3 regions of the Virgibacillus carmonensis genome follow, and region 2 is predicted to be linked to each of the others. Evidence: predicted binding sites of a transcription regulator. Region 2 holds the regulator's gene; each other region holds the start of a gene.
The links. Region 2 encodes LexA, which represses DNA repair genes until DNA is damaged. Its sites were predicted from a motif close to CGAACATATGTTCG; they were not measured.

Region 1: the regulator LexA is predicted to act here: its motif matches at 5,430-5,443, upstream of AC3G7N_RS16160 (WYL domain-containing protein).
Region 3: the regulator LexA is predicted to act here: its motif matches at 4,514-4,527, upstream of AC3G7N_RS13860 (YhjD family protein).

Annotation. Positions count from the first base shown of each region.
Region 1 covers NZ_JBYQFJ010000025.1:27,457-37,657, forward strand. Annotated here, with positions in the region: gene AC3G7N_RS16115 (hypothetical protein) at 96-422, opposite strand; gene AC3G7N_RS16120 (hypothetical protein) at 413-694, opposite strand; gene AC3G7N_RS16125 (ArdC family protein) at 751-1,578, opposite strand; gene AC3G7N_RS16130 (hypothetical protein) at 2,341-2,574, opposite strand; gene AC3G7N_RS16135 (hypothetical protein) at 2,651-3,133, opposite strand; gene radC (RadC family protein) at 3,303-3,743, opposite strand; gene AC3G7N_RS16145 (hypothetical protein) at 3,803-3,997, opposite strand; gene AC3G7N_RS16150 (DUF3846 domain-containing protein) at 4,076-4,465, opposite strand; gene AC3G7N_RS16155 (hypothetical protein) at 4,536-4,727, opposite strand; gene AC3G7N_RS16160 (WYL domain-containing protein) at 5,462-5,677, shown strand; gene AC3G7N_RS16165 (YhjD family protein) at 5,677-6,045, shown strand; gene AC3G7N_RS16170 (hypothetical protein) at 6,364-6,597, opposite strand; gene AC3G7N_RS16175 (DNA cytosine methyltransferase) at 7,638-8,759, shown strand; gene AC3G7N_RS16180 (PmeII family type II restriction endonuclease) at 9,019-10,011, shown strand; gene AC3G7N_RS16185 (hypothetical protein) at 10,065-10,201, opposite strand, start outside.
Region 2 covers NZ_JBYQFJ010000005.1:194,436-204,636, forward strand. Annotated here, with positions in the region: gene AC3G7N_RS06210 (DUF2621 family protein) at 136-561, shown strand; gene AC3G7N_RS06215 (CcdC family protein) at 604-1,083, opposite strand; gene AC3G7N_RS06220 (response regulator) at 1,108-1,497, opposite strand; gene AC3G7N_RS06225 (Na(+)/H(+) antiporter subunit B) at 1,520-1,945, opposite strand; gene AC3G7N_RS06230 (cytochrome c biogenesis CcdA family protein) at 2,153-2,857, opposite strand; gene AC3G7N_RS06235 (YneF family protein) at 3,007-3,228, opposite strand; gene sirA (sporulation inhibitor of replication protein SirA) at 3,274-3,732, opposite strand; gene tkt (transketolase) at 3,865-5,868, opposite strand; gene AC3G7N_RS06250 (DUF896 domain-containing protein) at 5,968-6,201, opposite strand; gene AC3G7N_RS06255 (YneB family resolvase-like protein) at 6,380-7,018, opposite strand; gene lexA (transcriptional repressor LexA) at 7,573-8,196, shown strand; gene AC3G7N_RS06265 (hypothetical protein) at 8,941-9,063, shown strand; partial or broken gene AC3G7N_RS06270 (IS110 family RNA-guided transposase) at 9,281-10,201, shown strand, end outside.
Region 3 covers NZ_JBYQFJ010000017.1:62,043-72,243, reverse strand. Annotated here, with positions in the region: gene AC3G7N_RS13885 (MBL fold metallo-hydrolase) at 1-481, shown strand, start outside; gene lplA (lipoate--protein ligase) at 551-1,546, shown strand; gene AC3G7N_RS13875 (fatty acid--CoA ligase family protein) at 1,721-3,265, shown strand; gene AC3G7N_RS13870 (hypothetical protein) at 3,373-3,501, shown strand; gene AC3G7N_RS13865 (competence protein ComK) at 3,608-4,150, shown strand; gene AC3G7N_RS13860 (YhjD family protein) at 4,098-4,487, opposite strand; gene AC3G7N_RS13855 (TVP38/TMEM64 family protein) at 4,713-5,375, shown strand; gene lepB (signal peptidase I) at 5,431-5,982, shown strand; gene addB (helicase-exonuclease AddAB subunit AddB) at 6,338-9,832, shown strand; gene addA (helicase-exonuclease AddAB subunit AddA) at 9,832-10,201, shown strand, end outside.

The sequences.
Region 1 (10,201 bases), on a different contig from region 2:
TGTCTTCATTAATTTTCACCTCAAATTTATTTATTACAGGAATGCTTTCTTTTATTTTTTTCTTAAGTGAATTATATCAGCATACAGGTTACTGGTCAACAAGTAACCTGTATGCTTTTTAATAATATCTGAAATAACTCTTTACTGGTAAGGGGAAAGGAAAAACTTCTATCTACTATAATTTTCCCTTTTCCTGAAATCGCATGAAAACTATAGTTTCCATGACCAAAACCATATGTCCTGAAAGCTTTATCAAATTCATTATAGGTTTTTTGTTTCTCATTTGATTCCAAATACTGCTTTATTATTTTTCGTTGTCCTGATGACTGATATATACTTTGAACGGTATATAGCTTTGATTCATGTTTCGTTTTTTCCTCATCACTCATGAACGCTGTTTCAGAAAATAAATCTAATTGCATGATGTTCCACCTTTCAATTCTTTTAAGTCCATGCATAATTCAAAAATAATATAGATTTCTAGTTCCTTTTTTTCAAATGGTGGTAAAAGCTCCAGTTCTTCAAACTGACCTATTTCTACTACTTTTTGTTCCACTAATAAGTTATAATCTGATTCGCTTATAATGATTTTTCTTTCTTTTATTGAGCTTGGTGCTAATCTTTCAATTAAAAGATCCTCGTTTTCTTCAAGAGAAAAATAACCGTTGCTAATTAAAACATTGACTAGTTTCACTTCGTATCCATCCTTTCTGTTATGTCCCCCTGCATGGATCATGCAGGGGATTTATTTTATTGAAATTCAATTGCTAGAATATGGTCACTTGCTTTCTGTGCCTTTTGTGAAGCACTTACAATTAATTTTTTGTCATTTTTCAAAGCTCTAAGCCATGATTGAATATAGCTTGCTGAATTATCAATCGTTGTATTTTCTATTCCAGTCACTCCGCATAACATGGAAGCTCCAAGCTCTGCGATTAATTCTTCCTTACTATAATTTTCACTACCAAATTTTATTGTTCCTGTTATGCCTTTTCTGTTTAATCGTTTTTTGTGTCCTGTACTGTGTACCATTTCATGAAAAAGAGTACTATAATACTTGTTTACGTCCTCAAAATCTTTAAGCGGTGGTACGTTTACTATGTCCTCGAACGGTCTATACCAAGCACCGCCACTTTCAAAACTGAAAGATGGAGCATTAAAATAGTCACGTTTTACTTTTTCAGCTTCTTCTATAGGGTTATGGTCAAATTTTTCTGTCTTTCGTTTTGGGTAGATTCCTTCAACTTGTGTACCAACCTCAAACACTCGATAATACCGTAATAATGGGATTTTCTTTTCCTTTTCTGTATGTTCATCTTCTACATCAAGCATCTTCCAAAAAACAACGATTTGTGATTTTTCACCCTTTTTAACCGTTCCCCCTGCTTCTGTTATCTGCTTGAATGTTGCGTACTCACCGCCACTTTCTAAAAGCAAAGCATTAATCCCTCTGTATGCCTTTTGTGTTTTCCAGTTAACCGCTAAACCATTTTTGAATGGTTGTCTCCAAGGTACTGTTCCTTTTTCTAGCTTTTTGATTATTTGATTTGTAATCATTTCATAGACTTTTTTACTCATAGTCTTTTCTCTCCTTTAAATTTTATTTTTTCGTTTGCTGGAGAAACGAAGTCTGTTCCCGAAAAGGGAAGGATTTTTTCCTTTTTGCATGGAGAAACTCACAACTCAATGAAAAAATCGTCAATAAGTCATGAAATACCGGAATGCTTTAGCAGTTATGAGGATATGTCGTGAAAGTTTATTGACGTTTTTTTCCAACTTGTTAGCTTCTAGCAGGAAAGGTTCGGGTGTCCTACCTGCTAGAAGGTTACAAGTTATTGATGTTGTATGGTTCGGAAGCAAAAAGAAAAAATCCGTAAAATAAAAAAGAAGGCGAAATTGCCTTCTTTCCGAGTTGATCTCTTATTCTTTTAAATTTTGTTATCGTGGGAGCGTTAAGAAACAAGTCAGGAACTTATAAAGTGTTGATTTATAGCTAACTACACGATTTTTGTAGTTGGCCATAAATTTACAGTTTATAGTTATCGGCTGTTTTAGGTCACAGCGAGATACAGCAGTATGTTAGATGGCGTATTTTGCTATCTTACGTACTGGTAGTAGACCTTTGTGGTAACCCAGAGCATGTTTGTTTTATGTATTTAAATGTTTGGTTTTATTCAAAAATAAGTCCGGATCCAGATCCCATATCCTGGATAAATCTTATAAAAAAGACGAACGTTATTCGTTCCTGGTTAATTGGCCAATGACGAAAACACGAATCATATTTTTCTTAAGAAAAAAGCCGCCTTAAGGCGACTTGGGGTTATTAAATATGCAGTTTTGTTAAAGGTCTATTTCATTTGTATCAAAATCAATCATGCTAACATCAACTTGCAACCGTTGAGCAATACGTTTCTTTAAATCCCTATCAACGTCTACTAAAGCACCTTCAATATTAGACTTTTCGAGTAATTTCTCAATACGTTCTTTTTCAGATACGTCCTTTATGTTTACGGAAACCTCCGAAATCATAAAATAATCATCTTCATAAGAATGGTCAAGAAGAATTTCAATCATGTTAAAACCCCTTTATCTTTATTGTAACATCAAAATGTTGGTGCTCCTCCTTAATTCATTTCATACAAAGCCTTCCTTACTTATATTTTTGCAAGTATTCTTCACAAACAGAACGCTCCCAGTATTTAGCGCCACCAATAACTAAGGTAGGGTCAGGTATAGTGCCACGTTTCATATACGTGTTTAATTTAGAACGAGTGAATGTTAGTCCATTCTCTTTTAAGTAATCAGCAAATTGACTTTGATTTAAATAAGAAGATTTCTCTGTTACCAAGGATGTAGTTGGATTTTTAACTAAATAAGTATCCTCTTTAAAGAATAAATCAATGACTTGTAAGGAAAATTCTAACCATTCATCTTCTAACGTCTTATAGATCGATTCTAAATTAAAGTTTTGCTTATCCGGACTTTCGAAGAACCAGGCTAATTTCAAAAAGGTTTGTTCCATATCCGTTAACATTGCTAATGTTTCATCTGATAAATTAGCACTTTTGTTATCTGTTAGATATTGCTCTAGATTTGGAAAATAAGTAAAAATTTCAGTTGTAGCACGTTTCATGCATGATCACCCTTTTTTTATGTTGTGAACAATGTTAACATATTTTCGGGTAATTGTATACATTGTACACATGTGTTTTATTGTTTTTCTCATTTTTGACAACGTAAGTAGGCAAAAATGAGCTATCTAAAACAAAAATAAATAAGAGGGTAGAACACCCCCTTATTGCTTACACGTACCCTTTTTCTTTCAAACTAACATGTTTACTGACACCGACTATTAAATGATCCAATAATTCAATACCAATCATCTTTCCAGCTTCAAGTAATCGTTTGGTAACGTGAATATCCTCTTGCGAAGGAGCTGGATCACCTGATGGATGTTGGTGTGCCACAATGATGGAAGCACTATTATTTAGGATAGCACTTTTAAAGACATCTCTTGGGTGGACTATACTTGCGTTAAGTGAACCAACATGTGCTCGATGAACAGCAATAACATAGTTTTTTGTATTCAAACACATAACAAGGAATACTTCCCGATCATCATCATCGATAAATTGTCTTGCTATATCTACCCCGTCCTCTGGTGAACGGATAACACCAACATTATTAATTTTCGTTTCTTTTATAACCTGTTTAATTTTTACTACTTCATATATTGTTTCCATAATTAATTCCTCCTAAATTATAATGTAAAAAAGGGAAGGAATAACCTCCCCAATATTGATTAACAATAAGCTTCGTCTAAAAGATTTAAATCGTATTTAAGCTCTCGTTCAACTTCTTCAATACGGAAAACATCATAAAATCCTTGATATTTACCATTCACATAAAGATTAACGACCTCACATCCAAAAGCGTCTTTTCCTTCAATTAATTTAATCGTTAGTCCATCTATCATAAATTTAACTTTCTTTCTCATGGAAAAGCACTCCTTTTAAAATATTTGATTATAAAAAGGAAGAACCACTCGTTAATAGTGGTTCTTCCTTCAAGTGATTTAGTGCGCTGTAACACCAATCACTTTCATTTTTAAATTTTGTAAGAGGTTTAAGCATTTTCCTGTTTCAAGTGACGTTATTTCATCTCCTTCATCAGTATGTTGATTCCCTGCAAAAATGAGCGTTCCTGCAAGCTGTAGGTTATGACCGTATGCTGTTTGAACATCTAGGACTGCATTACCAGGTTTCAGCAGGCCTTCATCATCAACAAGAACGCAAACATCATCACTTAATTTGACAAAGTCAACTGTGTTGCAATCAATTATTTTTCTATAATCAGCTAAGTTATACGCTAGATCATTTTCAAGCTCGATAACGTCAGTTTCAAATTGCAGAAGTTCTAAATTAAATCCAATTTTTAATACTCGAATTGTTTTTGTTTTTTCCATGATAAAATCCTCCAAATATGATAAAATTGTTAGAAATAGAAAAGGGGAAGCGTCACCTTCCCCTTGTTGGTTAAATCATCATGCTAAGTTGATAAATGATGTATTCAGCAAACCAACGAAACACGAGAAAAACAGAGAACAGTCCGTATGCTAGAAGCAATAGCGTACGGACTGTTTCATTTTCGAATAGGTCATAGAACTGTAAGAGAACCACACACCCACCGATTATTAAAACTACTGTAACTAACAAAGATAAAATCATTCAGATCACCTCACTTTCTTTTCTTTGTCGTCCCCAAAACAATGTTAGCGAAAACGTAGTGGGAAGGGTCGGCTTGCGAAGTAGCCGACTTGCAAGAAAAACATAGTGCCGAATATCAGTTATCAAGCCTTTCCTTCCCACAAATCAGGCACGTAGGAAAACGAGTGAAACCCAATGACTTAGCAGGATTTGAAAGCGTGTTTTGCTTTCTTAGTCCTGCTTAGCCTACTTGGTTTTGCCGATTTCCATTGTCTTTTCGCACGCCCTTCCGCAAGTTATGAGCTAAGCATTATACTAAAGAGACACAAAGAAGAAGATACAAAATGCATCCACTACAAAACGCATAAGAGACAGCTTGTTCTTTTTTGAGGGTTCGATACCCGATGAAAAAGAATGAAAAGCAATATTGAGTTTTGCTACACTCAACGATTTTTGTTGAGTGCTGCTAAACGAAAATGAAGCGAACTATTTTAGTAATCTTCTGAAATAGTCGGTTTGTGAGGGTTCAATGCCCGAAACAAAGCGCATAAACTAAGAAAACAAGGAGTGAAACGACGGGTACGAACGAGGTGAGACGGAGTAAACGACAAGATTTACGACTGGAAGGAGGAAATTATCCTTAAATACAGGTATTTGTAAAAATGTAATTACAGTAATACAGGCTTATTTGTTTTGTCTATTACATATGCGTCGTGTTACAATAGAACAAATGTTCCTGTTAAGGGGTGGTTTACATGAAAAATATCCTTATACGATCAATCGAACGAAAAGAAAAAATCTTAATGATTTATTTAGATAAAAATAATCAACTATCACAACGGGTAATACGTGTGATGAAAAAGAGTGATGATATCGTGATAGCCTATTGTTATACAAAAAGAACTATCCGCGCATTTAAACTGGATAATATACTTTCAGTAGGTAAATTACGTGGTCGGGTTGGTGCATGATGGAAAAACTTATACGAGATTTTATTGTGTTGCCATTAGCTTTAAAAGTTTTTAGGAGAGATCAAGAAGAATTTAAGGTTTTTAAGGTAGGCAATGTTTATTTAGATAAACTAGACGCTGTAATTAATCAACTGCAACAAGATTTAATTCATGTGAAACATCAGCTAATTACGGTATATCATATTGATGTGAAATATTTAGGTAAAGAAAAAGGTATTATCAAATACATTTGTAAGAAAAACAATGAACCAGGGATTGTTGAATTTACTTCTGCAGAATTGAAAGAATTGACTGGTGAAACAATGAAGGAATATTTATATGGAAATAGTGCAGGTAACTTTGAACATAAAGAACGAATGTGGAATTGAGTCCTGTATTGAGTTTTTTTGTATTACTGTCATTATTGGAGATATTCTAAAATTGTCATTCTACGCATAAATAGGGAAATAGAAAGGGCATGATTCGATTCGAAAGAAGGAAAATAGTTAAACTGTAATTATGTAAATACAGGTATACGTATTTACAGTGAAGGCATGAAGAAGAATGTTTTTGCATAGAATACATTGATTAATAGAGAAAACGCCCAGAAAATCTATTCTAGGCGTTTTTTCAGTAGATTTTTTGGTTATAATGGCTCTTATCGATTGATTTATGTCATATCAATTCATTTTGCATTATAATAATAATTACATAGGTTTGTTTGGGTGGCTAATGTTAGTGGCATTATCCATCCATTTTTTTATTTTTGTGGTTAGGTAAATCATTATAGCCGTATTAATGATTAAAAGAATAATTACATACCACATTACATTGAGGCTAAGTAATTTGTCTCCCAGCAACCCTAATTGATTTGCGAACATAGTACAAACGAATGTAAGCAATACAGGTATAGTCCATAAAAGGATTTCTCTGTTTTTCATCCTGGTTCCTCCTCTCTAAAACCTTCTTGTGTTGTCTTATATCACCCCCTATATGTCTTATATCAAAATTACATTGATAAAATACAGGCACACCTATTAAACTTCTTATACTATATAATGTATGCTGTTTTGGATTTTTTTAAACGCTAACCCTTATATATATTATTCAAACAATCTATCACTATAAACATAAAATTCAATAGATTTAGGGTTAACATACCTACTATATGCTTAAAGGTTTTTATATATAACAAAACCTTTAATTTTTTTCATGATTTAATTGTAATGTATTTTAGAAGAGTTGTTCTGCTTAAATCCTGCCATAATCCTGCCATTTCTCTGCCATAATGACCCAAATCTCCATTTGAATAGGTATGCCAGAACCATAAAAGGGATCTAAAACTGACAAGGTGGGAAAGCCATAAGAACATTTTTCATCATTTCCACCCCCTATTATAAATAAAGAGAAAACCTCAAAATTTACTCCTTCCTAATTATAAACCCGATATTAAAAAAGGTCCAAGCTATTGCAGGAAATATTGGATTGAAAATGACATTTTTTATATTATTTTTCCTACAGAATAGCTGTTTTATTGGTGATTTAAATTAAAAAACCGCATGACACGGGGGATCACCATTGTTACCCAAAAACAGAACCACCAACACCATGAAAACCTCCACCACCACTAAAAATACTTACCCATTCATTCCAAATGTTACAAATAAACTTGTTTACTTTTGGAAAAAAATCCTATTAAATTTGGCATATTTAGGCAAGAAAAACCGCCACACCACCACAAAAAGACAAGCACCTACAGAATATTTTCTTATAAATCGTTGGTGTGACTGCGTTCCAGACAGACACTAGCACAAGGAACAGACGTGGTTTATTAGTATGACCTTTTTGATCAATGCGCAATTTAGCAGCCATAGGATCTAATAGCCAAAAAGTGTAAAAGATTCTGGAAAAATTAAATACTGGACCTGTCCTTACGATAATGATATACTTGTCCTACTTAATAGTTTAACGGGGTGTAATTATGGCAACTGCTATATCTTTTTTTACGGGTGCGGGAGGCCTAGACCAGGGACTTCATAAGTCTGGTTTTGATATAAGGTTATCTGTAGAAATTGAAAAGGTATATTGTGAGACATTAAAAACTAATTATCCGGACTGGAATGTGGTTCGTGGTGATATTATGGAATTTAATAAAAGTAAGATATATGAGGAAGCTAACTTAAATATTGATGAAGATATTGACTTAATTGTGGGAGGAAGTCCCTGCCAATCCTTCAGTACAGCGGGAAAACGCATGGCTTTTTCAGATCCAAGAGGACAAGCTATGATTCAGTTTGCTAGTTTGGTTGCTGAAACTAAACCAAAAGCTTTTTTATTGGAGAATGTAAAAGGGTTGTTATCGGCTGCATTGAAACATAGACCAATAAACCAAAGGGGAGAAGGTTTCCCACCACTAGAACAAGATGAATTACCTGGAAGTGCATTAAAGTATTTATTATCACATTTCAAGGACTATAACGTGGAATGTGATGTGTTAAATGCAGCCGAATTTGGAGTTCCACAAAAACGTGAACGTGTATTTATAGTGGGGGTGAGGAAGGATTTAAACAAAAATTTCGTATTCCCACAACCTACCCATAGTAAGAATCCAGGAGAAAATAATTTAAAACCATGGGTTCCGGTATCTAAGATAATTACCGATCTAAAGGGAGAAAAACATCATCATACTAATTACTCTGAGGAACGATTAAAGTATATGAAAATGATTCCTTCCGGTGGTGGTAATTGGAGAGACCTAAAGCCATATGGTGATGATTTAGTAAGAAAAGCCATGGGCGGCGCATATGAATCAGGAGGCGGAAAAGTAGGATTCTATAGACGAATCAATATTAACCGACCAGCACCTACGCTTTTAACGTCACCAGCACAAAAAAGTACGAATATAGGCCACCCTTTCGAGGATCGGCCATTAAGCATAGAGGAATATTTGGCAATACAAGAGTTCCCAAAAGGCTATGAAGTTGCTGGAACGTTAACACAGCAATATACTCAGATAGGTAATGCTGTACCAATTAGGTTAGCTGAAAAGCTGGGAGAATCGATCCTTGCTACTATAAGCGAAAAGGCAAAAGTAAAAGTATAGGTTGAACCCTATACTCAGCTTGTTGGGAAACCCCCTTTTTCAAAAATCATCATCGAGAAAGAGGGGATTTCTATATTCGGATCACCATATATATTCAAACAAATATTTTAAAAACACAATATGTTGTATCGGAATAAAAAGATAAGGGCTGCCGAGACTTTCTCGACAGCCTGAGTATAGGTTGAACCCTATACTTTTTTTATTTGCCTAACTATGGAATAATCATTTTAAAACTAAGTTATCTATAGGGGAGAATAATATGGAAGATCTAAGCAAGATTGTAGGGGACCTGTTAGACGATTTTTATAGAAGAAGGATTGAAAAAATCAGTACATTAAAACTAAAAGATACTTTGAAACGGAAAAACCCTTATTTATATAAAGCTATTGGAATGGAGAAGGCCTCCGATATAGTTGATGAAATATTAGCAGCTTATATGTCTAGTAGTGACGAAGGTATTTTTGGGGACGCTTTTTTTGAACCCTTAGCTGAAAAAGTTGGAAACGGTTATGTAGGAAATACAGAAGGTGTAGACGTTGTTGTGGAAGATGATCACACTTATAAAGCCTTTGCCGTTAAGAGTGGAACTAACGTGTTCAATGCAGATAGCAGAAACAAGCAGGCTGATAATTTTAATTCATTAAGAAAAAGAGTAGCAAAAAGGAAACAATTTTTTGACGCTATTGTTGGATATGGTTACGGTAAGAAACAAACTGAAATTAACAAAAAAGGTTTTAGAGAACTAGCTGGACAATCGTTCTGGGAAGAACTGACTGATGACACTGATTTTTATTTAAAAATTATTGACGCAATGGAAGATAAAGCACAAAATCATCTTGTGGAGTACAATAAGGCCTATGATGCTGCCGGAAACAGATTTGCTATGGAATTTATGAATGATTTTTGTAACTCAGACGGTACAATAAACTGGGAAAAGTTAGTTAAATTCAATAGTGGTAGGCCATGTGACAAGCTAGATGTAAGTCCTAAATCTAAAACGTTAGATATAGGCGGGGAACTTCAATTAAATATTTTAGCTATCTTCTCAGATGGGGGACAAATGGATATGACACAATCAACAGAAGTCGAATATCAAGTTAAATCAGGTGGAGACGTAGTGGACGTTGATGAAAACGGAATTATTAGTATAAAAGAAAATGCAAATCCAGGAAGTGAATCTAAGATCATTGTATCTTGTTTTGATAAATCCAGAACGGTAACAATCAAAGTAAAAAAATCACGGAAAAAGTGACTTGAGAATACAAAAAAGGTAGCTGAATAACGGCTGCCTTTTCTATTTATCTGTTATTTAATTAGGCTTGATTCCAATTCTGTTATGACTTCTTTTATAGCCTTCAATACTCGTTCTTTTTTTACTGGGTCTGCTAAAGGAATAACATTACCTTGTAGCAAGTATTTGTAATCTAATTCACTTGAAACAT
Region 2 (10,201 bases):
CTATATGAAATGATGTAATGTGATAAATAATTGCAGATAAAAAATTAGTAATTATTAGTAATATTACTATACTTAGTGTAAAAAATAAATCTTTTGTATGGTTTACAAAGAGAAAAATCAGAAATAGGTGGTCAAATGTCATTACTTGTCGATTTTTTAATTATACTTTGGGGTTTTTTATTAATCGGACTAATGGGAATCGGTGGTTTTTTTATGTTCCGTAAATTTTTAAAAAAGCTGCCGAAAGATGATGGAAAATCGAATATGGATTGGGAAGAGTATTACATGGAAAAAACGCGGCATATGTGGGAGAAGAAAGAAAAAGACCTACTGGAAGAATTGGTATCACCAGTTCCGGAATTATTTCGTGATCTAGCTAGGCATAAAATAGCTAGCAAGATTGGTGAAGTCGCATTGCAAAAAAAAAGAAAGAAAATAACGGAAGATGTTTTAATTGAAGGTTACATCGTGGCTACACCGAAAAGAGATCATAAATTCTTACGAAAAAAACTTGCTGAGAAAGAAATCGATGTCACACCTTATGAAATATATTTTGAATAGGAAAAGATAAAAAAGAAAAAACGAGCTTTTCTAGGAGCTCGTTTAATGTGCCTCAGAATACTTTAATTTTCTTTCTAATTTTTTATATTTAACTAGCATGGCAATTCGCCAAGAAATAATCATTCCAAATGCTAAAAGAAAGAACATACCACTTGTTTCATAAAGCGAAATAGTACCGCTAAATACCAATTTCAGGATAATTCGTAGTATTAATAATCCAAACAATATAAAAATAAAAGATTTGGATGGTATTAAGTATATATCATTTTGCTTAATTTCAAATTTCGAACCAATTATTAGTAGAATAGAAAACATAACACCAACAACCAGTGCTTCTAAAACTTGACTCCATTCGATACGAAATACTGGAAAAACAAACATTAGCGCACCAGTACTCATAAATAGCGGAGGCAAAATAATCTTCTTAACAGAAGCTGGTTTTTTGGCAGACCTTAAACGTAAGAAAATCATTAAGGTCGCCATACAAGCAGCACCTATGCTACTTAAAATAATCCAAAACATGCATAATCATCTCTTTCACTATCTTCAGCTGTTTATGTTGATTGTTGATTCATTCTTATGTAAAACTCGGTTAATTGTGTCTATTACACGCCCCTCATCAAAAGGCTTGATAATAAAATCACTTGCACCAATTTCAATGGCCTCAACCACCACTTTTTGTTGTCCCATAGCAGAACAAACAATAATTGTCGCTTGAGAATCAAATGCTCTTATGGCTTTGATTGCGTCAATACCATTCATTACTGGCATGGTAATATCCATTGTGACAATATCTGGATTTAGTTCTTTATAAAGCTTAATTGCTTTCTCTCCATTTTCAGCTTCTCCAACAATTTCATAATTATCACTGCTTAACATGGTAGAAAGTGTAACCCGCATAAATTTTGCATCATCAACCACTAGAACCTTTGTCATCTATTATCTCCCCCAATAATAGTTATTGATCATTTGCAATAGATAAAATGATCGTCACCGTAACACCCAAGACGGTTAGAAAAACGCCCAAATCAAATATCATAGCAGTTGCTAGTTCTATTTCGCCAAATATAGGAACATGGAAATAACCATATGTTTGTGATAGAAATGGAACTTGAAAAATAAATGATCCTATTCCTGTAGATAAAGCAATTACTAATCCGATTGGAATTAATGCACGAAAATTGATTGGTAATACCTTATCTACGGCTTCCATTCCGTATGACATATACATTAATAAAATTGCTCCAGAAGTAACTAGCCCACCTACAAATCCACCACCTGGTGCATTATGACCTGCCAACAATAGATATATTGCGAATCCAAAAAGTATAAAAGCTATAAGGGATGTGGTTGTTTGAAGTATGAGGTCATTCGGTTTATACATCACAATTTCTCCTTTAATTTATCGCAGTTTGACGGGTAGCAAAACCCCCACCTCAAAAATTGAAGTTAGACAGAAAATTTTAGGTGGAGGATAACTGCCCGTTCAAGCCCGATTGGTTCAACTAACATTCAGTGGGGGAAGAAAAAACCCCACTGAATGAAATGAAGTTTCACTTTATATACTAATACAAATGTTTTAAAAAATCTATTAAAACCCAGAGAATCCAAACACTCCTGCTAAATAGGAGGTTAGTTTTGTCATCCAGTCAAAAAACAGGGCAATTCCCATGAATATCATAACATATCCACCGATTCTCATAAGTTTTAAACTGTTTCGTTTAATCCAAGATAATTTTCCAATAAAGAAAGATAGGATTAAAAATGGTAGTGAAAAACCAAGAGTATAGCTGATCATCATAATCATTCCAAGATCAGGGTTAGACGCTGCTAATGAAAATACAATTGCTAAAATTGGTCCGATACATGGTGTCCACCCCATCGAGAAAGCCATCCCAATTAACACAGAACCAAAATATCCAGAAGGACGATTTTTGAATGTAATTTTTTTATCTTTCATAAGAAATTCGAAATTAAATACTCCTACAATTACTAACCCGAAAAACACAATAAGAATTGCGCCAATTTGACGAATTATATCTTTGTATGTAAGTAAAAACTCAGATATAAAAGTAGTGGTAAAACCAAACGCAATGAATATACTTGAAAATCCAACTAAGAAAAATATAGTGTGCAACAGGCTCTTGCGTTTTAGCATGATATTATCTTCTTTTACTTCATTCACACTCATGCCCGTTATATAGGATAGAAAAGCGGGATATAATGGCAAGACACATGGTGAAATAAATGATAAAAATCCTGCTGCAAATGCAATGAATATATTGATTTCTGACATATTAATCCTCCTAAAAACCATTCACTTCATAAATTTTAACAGATAGTGAATAGATTTTATGATGCGGAATTTGACAATATAACAACTATTTTAAATACCCCCTAATACTACTAAGTATTAAGGGGTATGCATTAACGTGTTAGAACTTATTACTTACTCTGCTGGTTGTTCATAGAACGCATCATTTGATTAATTTTCTTCTGTGATGGTTTTTGACCCATCTGCATCATCATCGTTCGTAGCATTTGTTCATTAATTGGTGGGTTTTTCTTTAAGTAATTCATCATATATTTTCTTGCAATGAAGAAACCAAGAGCAACTCCAACAATAAGAGCCAATATACCAATTAATACGACCCAAATCGTGCCCATTTCAAGCCTTCCCCCTTCATGTTGTCTCTCATACAGTATAGTAAATCAAAGGGTAGAATACAATACTTGCTCATTCAAATGATCCTTTAACTTTATTACTGGAGAAATCCAACCATAGTTATTTAAATTATTACCCAATACAAATAAGGATGGATGGAATAATTGTAAAATAGGAAATAACAACATTTCTGCATCTTGTAGCATATCACAACGAAATTCTATCTGTTTTTCACTAATATGTAAAGAGATGTAGTATTTATCTTGTTCTATTTCTATTATATTATTACCATCTTTCACTATAGCCTTGTTATTATACAATGTTTTAATTTTAGTAATCAACTCTTTTGTAGAAAAAAAAGAGGTTATTTCTTTAAATTGATCATCTATCACCTTATTTTTACCGTCTTCGTGGTATTGTTTGAAAAAACGATAGAGTATATCACTTCTATAATAATAGCGCTCAGCAAATTCATTTTTAATCGAGTAAATAGAATACGTATTCAACAATATCACTCCTTTTGTTATTATTATACGTATTCTATTTCAAAATAATGTCAAAATGAGTTGCATTTCACCACTAGTTTTGTCGAATAACAAGAGGTCTCAACATTTTCTTTGTTGAGACCTCTATTCTTTCTATTTCACTAGTTTTTCTACCTGTTTTATAACGTTCTCAACGGTAAATCCGTATTCTTCCATAACTTTATCACCTTTTGCTGATGCACCAAATGTATCAATTCCAAGTACTTTACCTTGGTCTCCTACATAACGCTCCCAGCCGAATGGTGATGCCATTTCAATTGCAAGACGACTTTTCACCTGTGGTGGTATTACCTCGTTTTGGTAAGCAATATCCTGCTCGTTAAAACGATCCCATGATGGCATGCTCACCACGTTTACATAAATATTTCTTTCTTTTAGTTCTTTTTGTGCTTTAACTGCTAGTTGAACCTCAGATCCTGTTGCAAGTAATAATGCATCTGGAGTTTCTTTATCACTTTCACTTACCACATAAGCACCTTTTTTAACGCCTTCGTACGCATGCTCTTTTGTACCATCTAGAGTTGGCAATCCCTGTCTGGTTAACACTAATGCAGTTGGTTTGTTTGTCGATTCTAACGCCAAACGCCATGCTGCTTGTGTTTCATTACCGTCAGCCGGGCGAATAAGTGATAAGCCCGGCATTGCACGGAATGCTGGTAGGTGTTCAATCGGTTCATGTGTTGGGCCATCTTCCCCCACAGCAATAGAATCATGTGTAAACACATATGTTACAGGAATGTTCATGATAGCCGATAAGCGTACAGCTGGACGTAAATAGTCACTGAACACAAAGAATGTACCCGCGTACACTTTTAATCCTCCATGAAGCGCCATACCATTAAGTGCTGCTGCCATTGCAAATTCGCGAACACCAAACCAAATATTTTTTCCAGCATAATTTTCACGTGAAAAGTCGGTCTGTTCATTTACAGTAGTCTTATTGGAACCTGCTAAATCAGCACTACCGCCAAATAAATTTGGAAGTTTGTTTGATACAGCATTAAGTACTTCACCTGATGATGCACGAGTTGCTAACTTATCTTTTTCAGGTTCATAAATAGGTAATTCCTTGTCCCAATCAAGTGGTAGATCACCATTGATTGCTTGTTCAAGTTTTTTAGCGTCTTCAGGGTATTTTTCTTTATAATTATCAAACAATTGTTTCCAGTTATCTTCTGCGTCTTTCCCACTCTTACCGATCTTTTCATGAAAGTCAGCATAAACTTCTTCAGGGACATGAAAATCATCGTGTGGCCATTGGTATGCCTCTTTCGTAAGTTTAACTTCATCGAGACCCAGTGGTGCTCCATGTGACGCCGAAGAAGCGGATTTATTAGGAGAACCAAAACCAATTACGGTTTTAACCTCTATCAATGTTGGTTGATTCGTATTTTCTTTCGCTTCTTTTATCGCATTACGAAGTGCATTTACATCATTTCCGTCCTCTACACGAATGACCTGCCATCCGTATGCGTTAAAACGCTGTTCCGTATTATCGGAAAATGATCGATCCAAATCACCATCTAATGAAATGTCATTTGAATCATATAAAGCGATTAGTTTACCTAAACCAAGATGACCAGCAAGTGAAGCTGTTTCATGGGAAATTCCTTCCATTAGATCACCGTCACTAATGAGCGCATACGTATGATGATCAATGATGGATAAATCATCTTTATTAAAAGTAGCTGCAAGATGCGCTTCTGCCATTGCCATACCAACTGACATAGCAATACCTTGTCCGAGTGGTCCAGTTGTTGCCTCAACCCCATCTGTATGATGAACCTCAGGGTGGCCAGGTGTTTTTGAATCCCATTGTCTAAAGTCCTTTAGGTCATCAATCGTTACATCATATCCTGCTAAGTGAAGTAAACTATATAACAGCATAGATCCGTGTCCGGCTGACAATACAAAACGATCACGATTAAACCATTTTGAATTTTTGGGGTTTTGGTTCATAAAGTCTGTCCACAATGTGTATGCCATCGGAGCAGCCCCCATTGGTAAACCTGGGTGACCCGAATTAGCATTTTCAATAGCGTCGATTGCTAGAGTGCGAATCGTGTTTATTGATAGTTGTTCTACGTTAATTGTCATGAAAAGTCTCCTTCCTTGTCGAAACTTGTTTTAATCCTATTCAATTCTATAATGAAATCCAAGTTGTAACAAGTACCATTTTATCCACTACTACCAAAACTAGTTATTTTTATTTTTCTTTTGTAGCTCTTTTACTTTTTTGGGGGTTACATCATTTCCTTCTGGGTCCTTTACTGTCATAGTTTTAAATTGATTTTTAAAAGATGAGCGAACGTTACCTAAATATTCTGTGCGTAAGGTTTTTTGTTCCTTCTTTTCTTCTTCCGTTAACCCCTCATTTTTAGCTTTTTTCGCAAGTATATTAATACGTTCTAATTTTTCTTTAGAAATCATGTTATTACTACCTCCCTAACATAATAGAAAAACTCGGCATCACCTCGTCTTTAATAGCGAATGCCGAAGTTTATCTTATACTTAAGTCCTTTAAACTTTTTATACTCCTCAAGTGAAAAAAAGCACGAACTTTATACTAGTCCCTGCTTTTTTATATTATCGTTCTATCCTTATTAATTCAAGTATTATGATATTCTTGAAACCTTCGATGTACGGTTGCTTTTGATACATTAAATCCAAGACCATTTAAAGTCCTTGCAATTTCTTCAAATGATAATTTGTTTTCACGTAATCGTACCACTTCTTCTATCGGAAAATCTATGCGTTGTCTACCAGAAGCCTGATTACGATTCGATAAATTTTTCCCAGGATCAAAACCCTCGTCAATCGCTTTATTCATCCCTCTTTTTATTTTAATATTATGGATTTTACGCTGGTATTCTTCGACAATGCCCACGATTTGTAAAACCATTGAATCTGATTCTGAAAGCTCTAGCTTGCCGTTATGAATCGCTGTATAGATAGGTATGTGAAGTTTATTAAGTTGATGAAATAGTGCAACCTTTGTATTTCCCCGTCCTAAACGCGTTTCATCTTGTATGAGTAAACAATCCGCATTCTGACTGGTGAAATGTTCAAGCATTTCAAAGACACCGTCCCGTTCTATTTCATAGCCGCTAGCCTGTTCTTTTATAATGGCTATCACGGTCATTTCATACATTTGCGCTAAATGTATTAACTCCTTTTCCTGTCTAGCTAAGGAAGTTTCCTGTTCTTTTTTATCTGTACTTACTCGACAATATAGTATCGTGTTCACTATTCATACACTCCAGCTATTAGTTTATTTATTAGAGGATGTTCAAAAAGCCACCAAATGATAAATGGCGAATCTCTTCGTTGAAAAAGCCGCTTCTACTAAGTGCGTGCAAGTCCGGCCCTCAAACTCTCGTGCCTCGACCTTGACGCACAGGACGTGCTGATGTCGACTTTGCAACAGGATAAGGAAAGCTACCCTGAAAATGCATCGCACGATGAAAATCGTCTTTGATTTTCGAGGACACCTAAGTTCTTAGTCGACTAATTCTGTGACTTTTTGAACGAGCATTATTGGTTAAGCACTTGTAATCATAGAGAAGTATAAAAACACTAACGTTAATGCAAAAGCTACTAGGTAAAATGCATCTGTTTTATTTATTTTATCAAACATGAAAATCAATCCTTTCTATTTACAAGAACCTTTGTTCGCGTCTAGTTAAAACCATACACCCGAACATACGGTCTTGTCAACTGTTTCTCGAACGGATGTTTGCTTTTTCTGGAAAATAGTGATAAACTATCAGTAATAAATCCTATGCGCGAGGTGTTAGATAGATGACAAAACTATCCAAAAGGCAAGAAACAATTCTTGAATATATTAAAGATGAAGTAAATAAAAAAGGTTATCCACCATCCGTAAGAGAAATTGCAGTAGCAGTTGGTCTTGCATCTAGTTCAACTGTTCATGGCCACTTATCAAGACTAGAAAGTAAGGGCTATATTAGAAGGGACCCAACAAAACCACGAGCAATTGAGGTATTAAATCTATCATTAGAAAGCAATGTTCCAAGGGATGCAGTTCGGTATGCACCTGTTATTGGTAAAGTTACAGCAGGTATCCCGATTACTGCTGTAGAAAATATAGAAGAGTTTATTCCGTTACCTAGTTCTTCTTCCTCCCCAGATGATAATATTTTCATCCTGATCATTCAGGGAGAAAGCATGATTGAAGCAGGTATACTTGATGGGGATATGGTAATTGTAAAACAACAAAACACCGCACAAAATGGCGAAATAGTCGTTGCTATGACTGATGAGAATGAGGCTACTGTGAAGCGATTCTTTAAAGAAAAAGATCACATACGGTTGCAACCTGAAAATGCAACAATGGAAGCACTAATCTATCAAAATGTAACTATTTTAGGTAAAGTAACAGGTTTATATCGAAATATCCATTAATAAGAACAAAAACGCAAGAGCCAGTAATGACCGTATGACCTGTCCCACGCAATTTGGTGGTTTAATCGAACCTCCTTTTCATTGAAGTGACCGATAGTGTTACAAAACTAAGCAAATAAAAAAACCTTGATGCAGTTAGGCTAGTCTGCATCAAGGTTTTTTTATTAATCGCAATTTGGATGGTTAGTAAAACTTCACCCTTTAAAAACGAGGTAAGAGAATAATTTCAGGTAGAACGGTCTTTCCAAGTAGGGGCAGATCAACTAACATTTAGTAAGGGAAAAGATAACCTCCACTGAATTTATGATATAAAATTATAGGAAAGTTAATATAATTATTTACAAAAAGATAAAATGAACAGATTGACGCATTAAGCAGAATAACAGTAAAGTTATGCATTAATCCTAAAAAATATCGACCAGTACAAAAAGTACATGGCCGACATAGTTTGCTTATTAAGGGATTTATAATTTTTAAGCTTTTTAATGACACGCTATGTCTGAAAACTTAATAAGAAGTCAAATATTGTTCTCTCTCCCAAGGATGAACAGTCGTTCTAAATCTATACCTTGCTTTTTAAGGCATTCAAAAGTTGTCAAAAATGGCGTGAAAACAACATTTAAAAAATCACCTTTTCAAATGTTTTTCTATTCTTTCAAATATCTGTGGGTGTTTCGTGGGTACTGTCGTGGGTGCAATAAAAAGTAAAGTGTACCCTTTGTAAAGGACATTTTATAAAAGGTTATGCTGCAAGGAGAAGGTGATTTCTGTATTGAACAGGGGTCATCTTCTTTAAGTTCCATGCATACGGCTGTTCAATTATTGCGCCCGATCGTATTATATGGTCAGCCAGTCATTTCTGGTTGACCTATTTTTTAAATAGGTTTTATGCTTAAGAGAGTCGGGGTAGGACGTTTGCGCCCGTGGGACACTGATCCCGTCCGTTATACTGTCCACCCCCTCCTTGTAGAAACATGTTTGAGGCTGGTTGGGACATGATCCCGTATAACAAGCGAAGCTATGACACTACAAGTGATATAGGGGCGTACCGACGAATCGAATCTATTAAAGGGGTATGATTTATATGGATCCTGTTATTGGCTTGGATGTTGCTAAAGGCGAGAGCCAGGTTCAAGCCTTTTTACAAAGAAAGCAAACGTACAAGCAAATTTTTAAATTTAACCATGATCTACCGGGACTTCACGCTTTTCATCACTTTTATCAAGAATTAGAAAAGGTCTCTGGTCAACCTCCGTCCGTTATCTTTGAATCTACTGGACACTACCATGAGCCTGTACTTCAATTTCTTGAAAGTCAGGACATAGTGTACTATTTGATTAATCCAGTGGTTTCTTTTGAGGCTAGAAAAACTAGTTTGCGTAAAGTGAAAACGGATAAAGCTGATGCGTTTCATTTGGGAGAGCTTTACTACAAGGAAGACCTTGAAGTCTATCAAAGAAAAACAGAGAAAGCTCTTAATTTGCGTCTCTTGACGAGACAACACCACAGTGCTTTAACAGAAAGCTATGTTGAGATTAAGCTTCAATTTCAAGTTGCTTTGGATCTTGGATCAGGTTTTCCCAGAATACCATAGTGTTTTTAGTGATCTTTATGGCAAGCTTTCACTAAACACTTTATTACATTATCCAACTGCGTTGGACATTCACAAGGTCTCTCAACAGGCTCTGGTGGATGAAATGCGACAATTCGGAGCGAGACGCTCTCAAGCATGGTTTTTAGATAAAGCAGCTCAATTAAGAGAAGCAGCAAAACGCAATCCGTTTCAATCTCAAATTAGTCATGGGCAACTTGTCAGTTTACGCATGTATATTCAGATGCTTTTCCAATATCAAAAGCATCTGTCCGAGTTAATAAGAGAAATAAATTCGCTAGCAAAATCTTTTGAAGAATACAGATTGATCCAATCCGTTCCAGGTATCGGGGAAAAGATTGCAGCAACAATCATCTCCGAAATTGGGGACATCAACCAGTTCGAGCATCCTAA
Region 3 (10,201 bases), on a different contig from region 2:
TTTACCGATTTATGGTCATCAAGAAGATATGACAAAATTCGAGACACTGACACATGAATGTACAGAAGGTATTGCGTATGATCCTGAAGATGTATTAGCGGTTGGCCCTTTTTCCATAAGTTTTTTAAAAACGAATCATCCTGTTCCTTGTTATGGTATGCGCGTTTCTGACGGGGAGGATGTCATTGTATATACGGCAGATACATCATATAAAAAGGAATGGGCTAACTTTGCAAAAAATGCGGATTTACTGATTACAGATTGCAACTTTTATGAAAAACAAGACGGGTCTGCAGCTGGGCATATGAACAGTAAAGAGGGTGCAACAATTGCTAGCAACGCCAATGTTGGTGAATTGTTATTAAGCCATCTTCCACAATATGGCGATACCAGTGATTTACTAATAGAGGCTAAAAAATATTTTTCTGGGAAAATACAACTAGCTAAAACAGGGTTGGTATGGGACAAAGATAGGAGCTAACTTTTGATTGAACGGGACTTTTCCATTACAATTAAGCGTGGAATAGAAATAATTGGAGGTTAATTTAACATGAAGTTTATCGATAATAAAGGTATTACAGATGCAAGTATTAATCTTGCGCTTGAGGAATATGTATTACAAAACTTTGGTGAAAAAGATACATACTTATTGTTCTACGTTAATAAACCGTCTATCATTATTGGTAGAAACCAAAATACGGTGGAAGAAATCAATACAGAATATGTTGACAAAAATGGTATAAAGGTAGTGCGTCGTCTCTCTGGTGGTGGGGCAGTGTACCATGACGAAGGTAATTTGAATTTTAGCTTTATTACAAAGGATGATGGAGAAAGCTTCCATAATTTTGAGAAGTTCACAAAGCCTGTTGTTGAAGCATTGAACAAGCTTGGTGTACCTGCAGAATTGAAGGGAAGAAATGATCTTGTGGCGGATGGCCGCAAAATTTCTGGAAATGCGCAGTTCTCTACAAAAGGACGCATGTTTAGCCACGGTACATTAATGTTTGATTCTGAAGTTGAACATGTTGTATCCGCCTTAAATGTAAGTAAAGAAAAGATTGAATCAAAAGGAATTAAGTCTATTCGTAGTCGTGTAGCGAATATTTCTGAGTTCCTTGAAGAAAAAGTATCAATGGATGAATTTAAAGATCTTATTTTACGCTACATTTTCGACGTAGAGGATGTAAAAGATGTTCCCCGTTATGAACTAACAGATCAGGATTGGGAAAATGTACATCAAATTTCGAAAGAACGTTACCAAAATTGGGATTGGAACTTTGGTAAATCACCAAAGTTCAATACTCAGAGCTCACACAAGTTTGACTCAGGACTTGTTGACGTTCGTTTAGAAGTTAAAAAAGGTATCATTGAAAATTTCAAAATATATGGAGATTTCTTTGGTATAGGAAATGTTGCAGATGTTGAAGAAAAACTGACAGGTATACGCTATGAACGTAAATCAATAGAAGAGGCCTTAGAGAATGTGGATATCCCACATTACTTAGGAAAAATTGCAAAAGAAGACTTTATTAACTTGGTTTATTAAAATAATTTTGTAATTAATAAAGGCTAATGGACACGTTGACATGTCCATTAGCCTTTTCTATTATCTTTTAAGTTTTTACACTTGAAAAGAACTTATCTGTATTTTATAATTAATATGAATTTTAACATATAAATGAATGATTATTCATTCATACTATTTGGGAGGGGCATGAAAGTGAATTTAAGTAAGCAATTAACGAACATAGCTCAAAAATTACCAAATAAACCTGCGTATGTCTTTCAGGAAAAACCGACTACATACATGGAGTTGGATGGTGCAGTCACAAAGTTCGCATCACGTTTACGAGAAATGGGGTATAAAAAAGGGGACCACATTGCATTAGTTGTTGGAAATAGCCCATATTATGTAATTGGTTTATATGGTGCCCTAAGGCTAGGAGCAGTAGTAATTCCAATTAATCCACTTTATACGGCTCATGAAATGACATATATTTTGAAAAACGGAGACGTAAAAGCTATTATCACAATGGATGTGTTAATGGAAAAATTTGAGGCGATTGCAAATCAACTTCCAACTGTAGAACACTATATTTCCTGTGAATCTGGTAAGGAAGTGTCATTTGATGAGTATTCGTTATTACCAAAATTGAAATCGTTTTCAAAACTAGTTAAAGAAGGTAACTTGGATTTCGATGCACCTGAATCGGATGAACAAGAGACAGCTATCATTTTGTATACGTCTGGTACAACGGGCAAGCCTAAGGGTGCAATGTTGTCGCATAAAAATCTTTATTCAAATGCAAAAGATGTTGCTGATTATCTGACTATTAACGCTGATGATCGGGTAATTGCGGCATTGCCAATGTTTCATGTATTTTGTTTGACTGTTGCTCTAAATGCACCACTAATGAATGGTGGTACGATTTTAATTGTTCCATCATTTTCACCACAAGAAGTGTTTCGAGTTGCTAAGGAACATGAAGCAACGGTGTTTGCTGGTGTACCAACCATGTACAACTATCTCTTGCAAAGTGTTAGTGGTGGCAATGAAGCTGACTTTTCTGGAATCCGGTTGTGCATCAGTGGTGGCGCATCAATGCCAGTAGCATTGTTAAAACAATTTGAACAAGCATTTCAGGTTAAAGTATCAGAGGGGTATGGTCTGTCTGAAGCATCGCCAGTTACATGCTTCAATCCATTAGATCGTCCAAGAAAGCCAGGATCAATTGGAACTAGTATACGAAATGTTGAAAATAAAGTGGTGGACGAGTTTGGCGAAGAAGTAGTTGCTGGCGAAGTAGGTGAACTAATTGTCAAAGGTCCGAATGTGATGAAGGGGTATTATAAAATGCCAGAAGAGACAGCGCTTACACTTAAAGATGGCTGGCTTTATACTGGTGACATGGCACGTATGGATGATGAAGGCTATTTTTATATTGTTGATCGAAAAAAGGATATGATTATCGTTGGTGGCTATAATGTTTATCCTCGAGAGGTTGAAGAGGTATTTTACTCGCATCCAAGTATTTCGGAAGCTGCTGTGATTGGCACTCCTGATCCGAATACGGGTGAAGCAATTATTGGTTTTATCGTTTCAAATGATCCATCCTTAAAAGAAGATGTACTACTAGAATTTTGTAAGAGCCATTTGGCAAAATATAAAGTCCCTAAAGAAATTGAATTCCTAGATGAACTACCTAAAAATACCACTGGGAAAATTTTGCGTAAAAATCTTCGTTCAAGAGTAAAAAGCGAATAGTTAGGTCAAGTGCCATGCAGGAATTAGTCTGCATGGCATATTTTTTTACGGATGTATGAACCATCCTTATTTCCGCCAAACTAGATAGTAAAAAGGAATGGTTCGATATGAAGAAAAATAAAGAATTGCCGACATTTACAATTTTAAATCCAGAATTTCATGCAACTGAACAGATAACAACGGCACAAGATAGGCAAGAAAATGATGAAGAGACAACATTTCAAGATGAAAAATAGCAAGGGAAAAACAGAAATAATATATTTTTTAAAAAAGTTTTCATATTTTTGTTACTTTTTACCTAAAAATTTGGTAAATTAAGTTATAAGCTTCTTTCTTTTCGTTTTGCAGCGAAAGGATGAAAAAATGGTTAAAAATTATTATTCTCCATCATATGAAATTACTCCATTTACAATGGCTGTTTTAGCTGACTATGGGAAAAGCGAGGAATACTCTACATGTATCCTAGAAACAAAAGAGGAATTTTTTGTAGAGCTTTGTCCAACTAAACTGATTGATTATGCTTGCAAGTCATTCGGTTCAAGTCTGAAAGGTAGACAAGATGGAACGAAAAATATATGCAGTATAACGCACAAAGCGCCAATCGCTATTGACCCAAGCAGTGGCATGTATTTCTTCCCTACAATCTCACCAATAAGTACCAAATGCTCCTGGATTGCACATTCCCATATCGATCAAATGAAGATGACCAACAATCAGTGCACCGAAATAGTATTTAAAAATAGTAAGTCAATCATCATTGACGTTTCATATGGCTCGATGTTGAACCAAATTCAACGTACAGCGCAATTCAGATACTTGCTCGACAACCGCATCAAGTATTTGCAGAGACAGGGGGTTGATATGGTGGCAGAGCCTTATGCATAAGTTCTTGAACAATGACTTCTACTTTTTTTCTGATAGCTGGATTAAAGTAATTCCGCTTTTCTTCTCGACTTTGGCAAAGAAACAGAAAAGAAGAAAACGAATCATTTTTATTTAACGTGACGACTTGTATATTTTTTTTCTTCATGGTGTGCCGTAATTTTCTTCGTTCATTGATTGCTTCTGAAATCATTTTTTCTAAAAGCCCGACATAGGGTTCTTTAATTTTAAAAGCTCCTTTTTGGATGTGTTGAATATCTTGTTGTATCACAACTATTGCCATCGAAAGAAATAGAAAGCGTGATGCCACCTGTAATTCTTCCTCATTAAGATAGCGCATAATGTATCTCCTCCCCAAAACAAAAACGAACATTTGTTCTGTTAATAGTATATGACAAATCCATTAAAAAATACACTATAAAATTTTGGAATTTGTAAAACGAAAAGATTGAAGCTGATTTTTTATTTTATCTAGGCATAAATATAGTTTACTTTACAATAAAAATAGTTAAACTAGGGTATATGGAAATATTAGTATTTGTTTTGGGATGAGGGGACAATCTACATGCAATTTTCGGATTTTAGTTTAGACAATATTAAACTATTACTAGAACAGGATAAATTAGATGAATTTATTAACGAACTATTAAATAATTATGAAAGTCTGGGGCCATTGCCAGGTCTATTATTTCCGTTCCTTGAAGCCTTTCTGCCGTTTTTACCATTAGTTGTATTTGTGTTTGCGAATTCTGCAGCATATGGGTTATTGGAGGGTTTTTTGTTATCATGGGCAGGCACTAGTGTGGGTGCCGTATTTGTGTTTTTACTTGTACGACGACTAGGAGACAGGCGTATTTTTAGAGCGATTCAAAGAAATAAACAAGTGCAAAAGGTTACTGCTTGGCTCGAAAAACATGGATTCGGTCCATTGTTTTTATTACTTTGTTTTCCGTTTTCACCATCAGCCATTATTAATGTAGTGGCTGGACTGTCAAAAATCAGCATTCAACAATTTGTACTAGCTGTTTTACTAGGGAAATCGGTGATGATTTTCACGATGGCATATGTTGGCGCCAGTATCGCATCATTTGCGCAGAATCCTACAAAAGCAATTGTGGTAGCGGCTTGCATCACCGCGTTCTGGTTAATTGGAAAATACGTGGAAAAACGCATACACAAGAAGACATTGGAGAAGGAAGCAAGAGAGCAGGAAGAAAAGCAGGATTAAGCGCAATTCATTCAGGGTAAACTAATACTAGATTAGACCCCTTGGAGTGAAAATTATGCAAAAAATAAGTTATCGACGTTTAATTCCAGTCGTGTTCTTTGCCATCGTAGTAGCATTGATAATTAAATCGTTTTTATTTGCTAGCTATGTGGTTGATGGTGAATCAATGGAACCGACGCTTCATGATGGAAATCTTATGATGGTGAACAAAGTTGTTTATGATTTACAGGATGTTGATCGATTAGATGTTATTGTTTTTCATAAAAATAAACAAGAAGATTATGTGAAACGGGTAATCGGATTGCCTGGTGATGAGATCACATATAAGAACGATAAATTAGTTATTAATGGCGAATATGTGGAAGAGAATTTTCTTGATGAGCTGCAAAAGGAAAGTAATGTAGAGCCATATACAGAGGATTTTACACTGGAGGAAGTTACTGGGAAAACTACTGTGCCTGAAGGTGAACTATTTGTGATGGGTGATAACAGACCAGATAGCTTAGATAGTAGATCCTTTGGTTTTGTTTCAGAAGAACAACTTGTAGGGAAGGTGGACATTAAATACTGGCCAATCTCACAAACGGAAATGGGCTTTCACAAATAACTATTATAAAATCTTTTCCTTTGTTAAAATAAAGGGAGAGATTTTATTTTTTTCTAGAGGATGTTCAAAAAGTCACCAAATGATAAATGGCGAATCTCTTCGTTACTCGGTTTTTGTGGTCCTCACGTATTAAGGGCATAGTGGAACTTCTACTAAAACCGTCCACGTCCTGTGGACAACGTAGAAGTCAGCACATCACGCGCAAGTCCGGTCCTCAAAACTCTCGTGCCTCGACCTTGACGCACAGGACGTGCTAATGTCGACTTTGCAACAGGACGTTGCGTTCTTTGTCGACCTTATTTCTAATTCGGCGACTTTTTGAACACACACTTCTACACAATAGAGGGGATATATTATGGGGATACGTTTCATATTAGGACGATCAGGTACTGGGAAAAGTGGTCGGGTATTAGATGAGATAAAAGAAAAGCTGACGGACGACCCACAGGGTGCGCCCATTTTTTATATTGTTCCAGATCAAATGACCTTTCAACAAGAATATGAATTATTTAAACAAGATGGAATTCACGGAAGTATCCGAGCACAGGTTGCTAGTTTCTCGCGTCTAGCATGGCGTGTTCTGCAGGAAACTGGTGGGGGAACACGCCAATTTATCAGCTCACTTGGCATTCAAATGATGCTTCGTAAAATTATTGAGGAAAAGGATTCGGATTGGAACATTTTTCAGAAAGCATTGGAAAAACAAGGGTTTCTTGAACAGTTAGAAAAAATGATTACCGAGTTTAAACGATACCAGGTAACTCCCGAAGTTTTACAAATGCAAATTAATCAGTTGAATCAATTCGTACATAAGGAACACGGTGAGGAAGCATTAACAAAAAAACTTCAGGATTTGTCCTATATATATGAAGAGCTAGCTTACGCATTACAAGGGAAATACGTAGATAGCGAGGATCAGCTACAATTACTTGCGGAAAAGATTAAAGAAGCATCTTTTCTGGAAAATGCAAAAGTGTATTTAGACGGGTTTCACCGTTTCACACCGAAAGAACTGCAGGTGTTAGAGGCGTTAATGAAAAAATGTGCGAACGTGACAATTACATTGACTGCCGATGGGCTGGAAGAGGATAAGGAACTTTCTGAGCTAGATTTGTTTTATCAAACAACGGAAACTTATCATACGATTACAGCACTTGCAAATGAAAATTATATTGCAATAGAAGAGCCAATTTTACTAGACCCTGCAGAAGGGAAATTTAAAGACCGGCCTTATTTTTCACACCTGGAAAAGAATTTTGATAAGCGCCCAGCACCAGTATACAGAGGAGAAGTTCCGTTAACAATTGCAGAAGCGGTTCATCCACGTGCAGAGGTGGAAGGCGCTGCACAAGAAATTGTTCGATTAGTACGCGAGGAAGGCTATCGGTTCAATGATTTAGCTGTTTTCATTAGACAAACCGATGTATACCATGATTTAATTGCTACCATTTTTGGCGATTATGATATCCCGGTTTTTATTGATGAAAAACGTACCATGCTGAACCATTCACTCATTGAGTTTATTCGTTCAGCACTTGAAATTGTCGATGGCAATTGGCGATATGATGCTATTTTTCGCATGTTGAAAACGGGGTTTATTCCTGCCACAGATCAAGATTATCCGCTAACGAATGATGCGATTGATGAATTGGAAAATTACGTATTGGAGTATGGAATTCGTTCTAGAGAGCGTTGGTTTGGTGAAAAAGAGTGGGTTTTTCAACGATTTCGTGGATTTGAAGATGCAGCACAAACAGATAAAGAAAAATTAGTACAAACACGCATAAATGCCTATCGGAAACAAGTAGTGCTGGCAATTAAAGCATTTGATAAAGACATACGAGCATGTGAAACCATCCGTGATCGTTGTACCGTAATTTTTACATGGATTGAACAACTAAATGTCCCACAAAAACTAGAGCAAATGCGTACACAATTTGATGAAAATGGACAGATAGAAAAGGGTCGAGAGCAAGAGCAAGTATGGAATGCGGTCATTCAATTGTTAGAGGAAATGGTCGAGATTGCTGGCGCGGAAAGTCTCTCTTTACCAATATTCCGCTCCACACTGGACGCAGGATTCGATTCATTAAAATTTGCCCATGTTCCACCTAGTATGGACCACGTTACAGTTGGTACAATTGATCGCTCCAGAATTAGTGGAATCAAATGTACACTTTTATTAGGTGTAAACGATGGTATTTGGCCGATGAAACCACCATCTGATGGCATGATCAATGAACAGGAACGCGAAATGTTAGCAGGACAGGGTCTGCAATTGGCTGAAAGTAGTAAACGAAAATTACTGGATGACTGGTTTTATATGTATATAGCCTTCACATCATCAACGGATAAGCTATGGATCAGTTATCCATTAAGTGATGATGAAGGGAAAGCAAAGATGCCGTCCCAAATGGTTAAACGGGTTGAGGATTTGTTCCCATACTGCTGTACACATGTACTACTGCAGGATCCAGATGAACTATTCCATGCAGAACGATTTATCACAACGCAGACGAAAACGCGTGCTGCATTGACGGCGCAACTGGCACGGAATCGAAAAGGCTATCCCCTCAAGCCAGTATGGTGGCATGTACTGAATTGGTATATTAAAAACCACGCGAAATACAGCACAAGTTATAGAACCTTACAAAGCTTGTATTATCAAAATAAACCGACAGGTCTGTCTGTTGAAACGGTAAATGAATTATATCCAAAGCAGGTGAAAGCTAGCGTTTCAAGACTTGAAATGTATTATCGGTGTTCGTATCAACATTTTGCAAACTATAGTCTTGGACTTGATGAGCGGAAAACATACAAGCTGGATGCACCGGATATTGGTCAGCTGTTTCATGAGGCTCTAAAAAGAATTACCGAATGGGTACAGGATGAAGGCAAGAATTTTGCCCAGTTAAATAAAATCGATACGGATGGTTATGCCCAAAAAGCAGTTACTAATCTTGCACCAATCTTACAGCATCAAATCTTGCATAGCTCAAACCGGTATAAATATATTCAACAAAAACTACAGGAAGTCATTGCACGAGCAGCTTTTATATTAAGTGAACAAGCACGTCAAAGTGATTTTTCACCAATAGGATTAGAACTTGGATTTGGCCCAAATCAAACGTTATCACCGATCACCATACCACTAGCAAATGGATTTGAGTTAATGCTTCGTGGCCGGATAGACCGTGTTGACCAGGCATTAAATCAAGATGATTTATTTCTGCGAATCATAGACTATAAATCTAGTGCAAGAGGGTTAAATCTAGTTGAAGTATATCACGGGCTAGCATTACAAATGCTGACGTATCTCGATGTTGTTCTCACACAATCTGAACAATGGTTGGGGAAAAAGGCTACACCAGCGGGAGTGCTTTATTTCCATGTCCATAATCCAATGATTTCTGGGAAACAAAAAATGCAGGACGATGACATTGAGAAGGAAATTTTAAAGAAATATAAAATGCAGGGGTTATTATTATCGAGTGAGGAAATTGTTAAGCTAATGGATCGATCACTCGAGTCAGGTTCCAGTCAAATTGTACCAGCAGGTGTTAAAAAAAATGGTGGCTTTTACAATCATTCAAAAATCGCCGACAATGAAACTTTTGCTGGATTACAGAATCATGTCCATCAACTGATGGGGCAGGCTGGTATCGATATGACGAGCGGCGGTGTGCACTTGAATCCATATCAGCATAATCAACAAGTGGCTTGTACGTTTTGCGCGTTTCGGTCGGTTTGTCAGTTTGATCCGATTCTAGAAGAAAACAATTATCGCAAGCTACCAGATATGAACGATGATGACATATTAGAAAAACTTCGTAAAAAGGAGGGCAAGTAATGGTTAATTGGACGAAAGAACAAGAACAAGCAATTTATACGGCTGGAAGTGACATGCTTGTAGCGGCAGCGGCAGGTTCAGGAAAGACGGCTGTACTTGTCGAACGGATTATTCAAAAGCTAATCAATAAACAGAGTCCAGTTGATATTGATACCCTCCTTGTTGTGACGTTTACTAATGCTGCTGCACAGGAAATGCGAAATCGTGTTGGGTTGGCTTTGGAAAAGGCACTTGCTGAGGACCCAGCTTCCACACATTTAAAAAAACAGTTATCCCTATTGCAGCGTGCATCAATTTCCACTCTTCATTCATTTTGTTTAGATGTGGTCAAGCAATATGCATACTTGTTGGATATCGACCCTGCTTTCC